DNA from 2 places in the Arthrobacter sp. CDRTa11 genome. Region 2 is predicted to be linked to the other one. Evidence: predicted binding sites of a transcription regulator. Region 2 holds the regulator's gene; the other holds the start of a gene.

Region 1 (3,412 bases), 1.5 Mb from region 2:
GGCGGAACCGAGGGCGGGGCCCTGGGTGGAGCCGATGGTGGAGAGCTGGAGGCCGGTGATGTCCGCATAGATCTGCATCAGGAGTTTGTTCTTCAGCAGGCCGCCGGCCACGATGAATTCCTTCACCGGGACACCGGAAGTGCGGAACGCGTCCACGATGGTGCGGGTGCCAAAGGCCGTGGCTTCCAAGAGCGCGCGGTAGGTATCCTCCGGGCGGGTGGCCAGGGTCTGGCCCACAACGATGCCCGACAGTTCGTGGTCCACCAGGACAGAGCGGTTGCCCGAGTGCCAGTCCAGTGCGATCAGGCCATGTTCGCCAATTGCCTGGCGGGAGGCCAGCTCGGTGAGGTATTCGTGGATGCCCAGCCCTGCTGCTTCCGCTGCCTGGTGGTATTCCGGCGGCACACCGTACTTGGTGAACCAGCCAAAAATGTCCCCGACGCCGGACTGACCGGCTTCGTAGCCCCAGAGCCCGTCCACGATACCTCCGTCAACAACCCCGCACATGCCAGGAACTTCATGCAGTTCGGTGCCGTTCATGACGTGGCAGGTGGAGGTTCCCATGATGGCAACCAGCTGGCCGGAGTCAACGGCGCGGGCGGCAGGCGCGGTGACATGCGCGTCCACGTTGCCTACGGCAACTGCAATGCCTTCCGGCAGCCCGGTCCAGGCCGCCGCTTCCGCCGTCAGGTAACCTGCGGCGTCGCCCAGGCGGCCGATGGTGTGCTCCAGCTTGGTGCTGACAAAGTCCTTGAATTGGGGGTTGAGCGCCGCCAGGAAATCCTCCGACGGGTACCGGCCGTCCTGGTAGATGCCCTTGTAGCCGGCGGTGCAGGCGTTGCGGACATACTTGCCGCACAACTGCCACACGATCCAGTCCGCGGCCTCCACCCAGTGGTCCATCTCGGCGTAGGCTTCGGGGTCCTCCTCCAGCAGCTGAAGGCCCTTGGCAAACTCCCATTCAGAGGAGATGAGCCCGCCGTAGCGTGGCAGCCAGTCCTCCCCGCGCTCCGCTGCAAGCGTGTTGATCCGGTCTGCCTGGGGCTGGGCCGCGTGGTGGCGCCACAGTTTGACGTAGGCGTGCGGCCGGTTGGCGAAACCCTCCAGCTCGTTCAGCGGGGTGCCGTCGGACTTGACGGGCACCATGGTGCAGGCGGTGAAGTCCGTGGCGATTCCGACGACGCCGGCAGGGTCAATTCCCGCGTCTGCGATCGCGGCCGGAACTGCGTACCGAAGCACGTCCCGGTAATCGTTGGGTACTTGAAGTGCCCATTCGCCGGGAAGCCGGACGCTTTTTTCCTCACCGTCGCCAGCCACGTCCTCGGGGAGCGCGTCTGTGACCACAGCGTGGGGGTAGTCGTAAACGCCGCTACCCAGCTCCTTGCCGTCCCGTACGCGAACCACCAGGGCCCGGCCGGACAGAGTGCCGTAATCAACGCCGATGACGTAGTTCTCCGCGCCGGATTCGTGGGAAAGATCAGGTGTATTGCTTTGCATAAGATGCCTCCAAAGGAAGAGGCGGGGACCTCTTTTACCTACGTTGGAAAGGAAAGGACTAGTACTAATTGTGAACGCTAACACGAGCAGCGTCAAGGCAGGGCTGCGAACTGTTCCACCAGGCCACCATTCCACCTTCGCGGGCGGGAGTGGCTCATGGTTCCGCCACGACAAACTCCTTCCGACAGCAGAAGCAAGGGCTGCCTGGAACTGGCAGTCGGGGACCCGCGAAGGGCCCACCAGTCGCCGGGGTCCGGCCTTGCTATGCCAGCGACTCTACGTGAAACCGCGTGTCCAAATTGTGACCAATGGCACTTGACGCGCAGATTGTTAGCGTTCACACTTGCTGGCAGAGCAGCAGCTCACTTGCAGCAATGGCGGTGTCAGAAACTCCCGCCTGCCTGTAATTCACGCTTCCGGGAGGACCATCGTGTTCAAAAAAACTTTAGTCGCGGTCATGGCCGCATCAGCCCTCGCCCTGACCGCATGCGGCGGCGGCACCCAGGCCGCCAGCACCGGCGGGGACGCAGACAAGAAGATTGTGATGGGCTTTGCCCAGGTCGGCGCAGAAAGCGGCTGGCGCAGCGCGAACACCAAGTCGGTCCAGGAATCCGCCAAGGAAGCCGGGATCGAGCTGAAGTTCTCCGACGCCCAACAGAAGCAGGAAAACCAGATCAAGGCCATCCGGTCCTACATCCAGCAGAAAGTGGACGTCATCGCTTTCTCCCCCGTGGTTGAATCCGGTTGGGACACCGTGCTGAAGGAAGCCAAGGACGCCAAGATCCCGGTCATCCTCACGGACCGCGCAGTGGACTCGGCCGACAAGTCCCTCTACAAGACCTTCCTCGGCTCCGACTTTGTCCTCGAAGGCAAAAAGGCCGGCGAATGGCTGGTAGCCGAATCGAAGGCGGCCACCGACACCGTCAACATCGTCGAAATCCAGGGCACCACCGGCTCAGCCCCCGCCAACGACCGCAAGGAAGGCTTCGAAGCTGCCATCAAGGCCGACCCGAAACTGAAGATCATCGCCTCCCAGAGCGGCGACTTCACCCGCAGCGGCGGCAAGCAGGTCATGGAAGCCTTCCTGAAGAACAACCCGGACATCGACGTTGTCTTCGCCCACAACGATGACGAAGGCCTCGGCGCAATCGAAGCCATCGAAGCCGCCGGCAAGGTCCCGGGCAAGGACATCAAGATCATCACCATCGACGCCGTCAAGGACGGCATGACCGCCCTGAGCACCGGCAAGATCAACTACATCGTCGAGTGCAGCCCGCTGCTGGGCACCCAGCTCATGGACCTGGCCAAGAAGGTCCTCGCCGGTGAAACCGTACCCGAGCGCGTAGTCACCGAAGAAACCACCTTCACCCAGGAACAGGCCATCAAGGCCCTGCCTACCCGTCAGTACTGAGTTACCGCTCACCTGATCGTCCGTGCGGTGGCAGCAGCAAACACGCCAGCCGCTGCCACCGCACGGATCAACACAGAAAAGATACCTAGGATGAACGAACTCGTTCCGGTCGTCGAGATGACCGACATTGCCATCGGATTCCCAGGGGTCAAGGCCCTTGACGACGTCAGCTTCCGTCTTTTCCAAGGCGAGGTGCATGCCCTGATGGGCGAAAACGGGGCGGGCAAGTCCACCCTTATCAAGGCGCTGACCGGCGTCTACACCATTGACTCAGGACGCATCACCGTCCTGGGACAGCAGAAGAACTTCTCCACGCCTGCCGAATCCCAGGCGGCCGGCATCAGCACGGTCTACCAGGAAGTCAATCTCTGCACCAACCTCACCGTTGAAGAGAACGTCATGCTGGGGCGGGAGCCACGGCGGCGCGGTTCCATCGACTGGCGCGGCGTACGCGCCCGCACCCGTGAGGTCCTGGCCCAGCTCCACCTGGAACATGTGGAACCG
Region 2 (3,412 bases):
GGCGCCTAAGCCTGGAATCCGGATTGATGGCCACGGGGTGGCCCACCAGGGTCAGCAGCGGGATGTCGTTGAAGGAATCGCTGTAGGCCCAGCACCGCTTGAGGTCCAGTCCTTCGATGTCGGCGATGCCCTGGACGGCCACTGCCTTTGCTGACCCGTGCAGGATATCGCCCACCAGCCGGCCGGTGTACATGCCGTCGGCGACCTCGCCCACAGTTCCGAGGGCGCCGGTCAGGCCAAGCCTGGTGGAGATGACGGTGGCTACCTCGATGGGCGTGGCGGTGACCAGCCACACGCGGCGTCCGACGCGGAGGTGCTGCTGTGCCAGGGCCTTGGCGCCGGGCCAGATCCTGGACGCAATCATTTCGTCATAGACCTCTTCGCCCAGGGCCTTGATGTCCTCCACCGTGATGCCGGCAGCGAGGGTGAGGGCGGAATCGCGGACCGCATGGACATCATCCATGTTCTCCCCGCGGGTGACGAACTTGAACTGCTGCCACGCGAATCCGGCAGCCTGTACGAACGTGAAAGCTCCGCGCTGGTGCATTTTTCGTGCCACGTGGAACAGGCTGGCACCCCTCATCAGGGTGTTGTCGACGTCGAAGAAGGCGGCCTCGCCGGTCTGCGGCATCGCGACCGGCTGGGTGACCACAGCGACGTACTTCTCCTCGGGCATGTGCATGAGTCTAGTCAATGCTCAGGGCCACTACCGTCCGCGCCGCCCTCGGCCGCGCTGTCGGAGTTAAAGGGCGATACGGTTAAACCATGGCCAAACCGGAGGTTGTCCTCATCACCAAAGCAGACTGTCACCTGTGCGCAGAAGCGCGCGACGCCGTCGGGCGGGTAACTGCGTCACTGGGACTTGAGTGGACCGAACAGCTGGTTGACGACTTGCCGGAGCTGCGCGAACGTTACGCCGAGGAAATTCCGGTGGTGCTGGTGGATGGCATCCAGCGTGACTTCTGGAAAATCGACGAGCTTAGGCTGGAGCGGGTCCTCCAGCGCGCCATGGCCGGGTAGGCAGGCGATCCCACGCAATGGCACAGCTTTGTTGGCACGCATGAGAGGGCTCTAGAGTGGAGTCACGACGCGACGCGATGGAGGGGAAAGTGACTTCACTGGATTCATCCCCTGCTGCTGTCCCCGCTGCCCCCGGCCTTCCGGGTGTGCCCGCGCTTCCAGATGTTCCGGGTGTTCCAGCCACTCCGGGTGTTCCCGGCGCCGTCCAGGGCGACCCAGCAGTCCAGGGCGACAAGGGCGCCACCGGAAAACAGATCCCGCCTGCTGCCGTAGCCCGGCTGACCCTGTACCTCCGCGCCCTGAACACGATGCTTGCAGAGGGTGTCGAAAGGGTTTCCTCGGAATCCCTGGCGGAAGCCTCAGGGGTGAGTTCGGCAACGCTCCGCAAGGATCTTTCGCACGTTGGCTCGTACGGCACCCGAGGTGTGGGGTACGAGGTGCAATACCTCAGCCGTCATATTGCCGCAGCCCTGGGACTCACCCACGACTGGAAAGTTGCCATTGTTGGTGCCGGTAACCTCGGCAAGGCCCTGGCGCGCTATGGCGGGTTCGAATCCCGGGGCTTTGATGTGGTGGCCATCTTTGACGCCGACCAGATGGTGGTGGGCAATGAGGTGGGCTGGCTGCGCGTCAGCGACGTCGCAGACCTTGAAGCAGTCCTGGAACGGACCGGCGCCAATATGGTGGTCCTGGCGCTGCCGGCAGCTGTTGCCCAGGCGGTCTGTGACCGGGTGGTGGCGGCGGGTGTACGCAGCATCCTGAGCTTCGCGCCCGTGATGCTACAGGTCCCCGACGGCGTCAACCTCCGGAAGGTGGACATGGCCACCGAACTTCAGATTCTCGCCTACCACGCACAACGGGCGCAGACCCCGGGCCAGACCGCCTAGTTTCCAGCGGCTGCGGGATCCACGCCCGTGGGAGTGGTCATGCTGTTTATCTGGGCCTCTGCCTGGGCGCGGGCCTGCTGAGGCTAGCGGCCGTAGGGGTTGCCCGGTGCGCCGTACGGATTGGCGAAAGGCTGCTGCTTGCGGAAGTAGGGAGCGGCTGCCGGAAGGTAGAGCAACACAATGGCTACGATTCCTGCCAGGGTTCCCAGGGTGCCGAAGCTCGGGGGGCCGAACACTCCGGCGACCGAAATGGCGGCCAAGACGGTACCCAGGATCCGGGCCCAGTTCTTACCCTTTCGGACGAAGAACGCCACCAGCGCATAGAGCCCGGCGCCGATGATGGCTATCACCACCAGGGTTCCGGCGATCACGCCCTTGATGTCTTCAAACGCAACTTCGCCCGCGGCGCCACCACTGGCCATGGCGTCCTCAAACTGGCGCCGCATTGTCGGATCGTCCAGCATGGCGAGGCCCATCAGCATGGAGATGACGTAGATAACGCCGGATGCAATCAGCAGCCAGAACGAAATATTGACCAGCTGGGGGACCCCGGAGGATCCTGAGCCCTGCGGCTGCTCGGAGGGGTACTGACCATAAGGCGACTGCCCGTAGGGCGACTGACCATACGGCTGCTGGCCATAGGGGGCCGGCGGGTTCTGGCCGTAAGCGGGTGGCTGTGAGGGGTTCTGCCCGTACTGCGGTGTAGCCGGGTTCTGGCCGTATTGCGGCGCGTTCTGCCCGTACTGCGGACTGTTGTCCCCGGATTGAGGGGAGTTTTGGCCGTACTGTGGGGCGTTCTGCCCGTATTGGGGGGCGTTCTGGCCATACTGCGGTGCGTTCTGCCCATACTGAGGGGCGTTGTCGCCGGACTGTGGCGACGGGTGACCAAACTGGGGCGCATTCTCGCCGTAACGCGGAGCCTGCGGCTGGCCGCCGGACTCAGGCTCGTTGGGAGTCGGAGGCGGGACAGGAGGAGTGCTCATGGACGGTCCTTTGCATGTCGAGTTGTTGACGGCTGCCGGGATCGGTTCACTGGCCCTACCCCAGCGTGGCTTAAGTCCACCGTACCCCCGGGCGGGCCCGCAGTGGGTCATTCCAGAGAGGTATTCCGCTGAACATGGTTTCGCACGGTGAGCAGGGGCTATGGGGGCAGGAGCGTTGGCGGGGGAGCGGACCGGCCGGGCGATCTTGTCCGCCGGAACTGAAGCCGCCACAAGAAAGGCCGCAGCCGGTGATCCGGGCTGCGGCCTTTGTAACGTGAACCCCACTGAGGGCGGTGTTAGCCCTTGAAGTGTTCCTGGGATTGGGGCAGCCACATCATGACCGCAGCGGCCACGGCAGCCGCGGAGCTGAGGAGGCTGAGATTGAAGAACACAAGGTTTGCGAAGAAGCCCATCACGGCCAGGCCGCCCAGGATGGAGAGGACAAGGCGGGCCCACCGTGCACCCTCCTTCAGCCGGATGGCGATGAACACGTACAGGGCCGCGAAGATGAGCTGGAAGACA

Evidence for each region. Region 2 encodes Rex, which represses fermentation and respiration genes when NADH is low (regulators of the CRP and FNR family bind a similar motif). Its sites were predicted from a motif close to CTTGTGAANNNNTTCACAAG; they were not measured.
Region 1: araB (ribulokinase) is a predicted target of Rex. The motif match lies at 1,565-1,584, and genes of this name have one in related genera.

The regions. Positions count from the first base shown of each region.
Region 1 is NZ_CP044532.1:457,968-461,379, reverse strand. Features, by position in the region: gene araB (ribulokinase) at 1-1,497, opposite strand, end outside; gene F8G81_RS02120 (ABC transporter substrate-binding protein) at 1,955-2,908, shown strand; gene F8G81_RS02115 (sugar ABC transporter ATP-binding protein) at 2,999-3,412, shown strand, end outside.
Region 2 is NZ_CP044532.1:4,155,013-4,158,424, reverse strand. Features, by position in the region: gene F8G81_RS18900 (HAD family hydrolase) at 1-676, opposite strand, end outside; gene F8G81_RS18895 (glutaredoxin family protein) at 766-1,020, shown strand; gene F8G81_RS18890 (redox-sensing transcriptional repressor Rex) at 1,110-1,907, shown strand; gene F8G81_RS18885 (hypothetical protein) at 1,991-2,890, opposite strand; gene F8G81_RS18880 (hypothetical protein) at 3,187-3,412, opposite strand, start outside.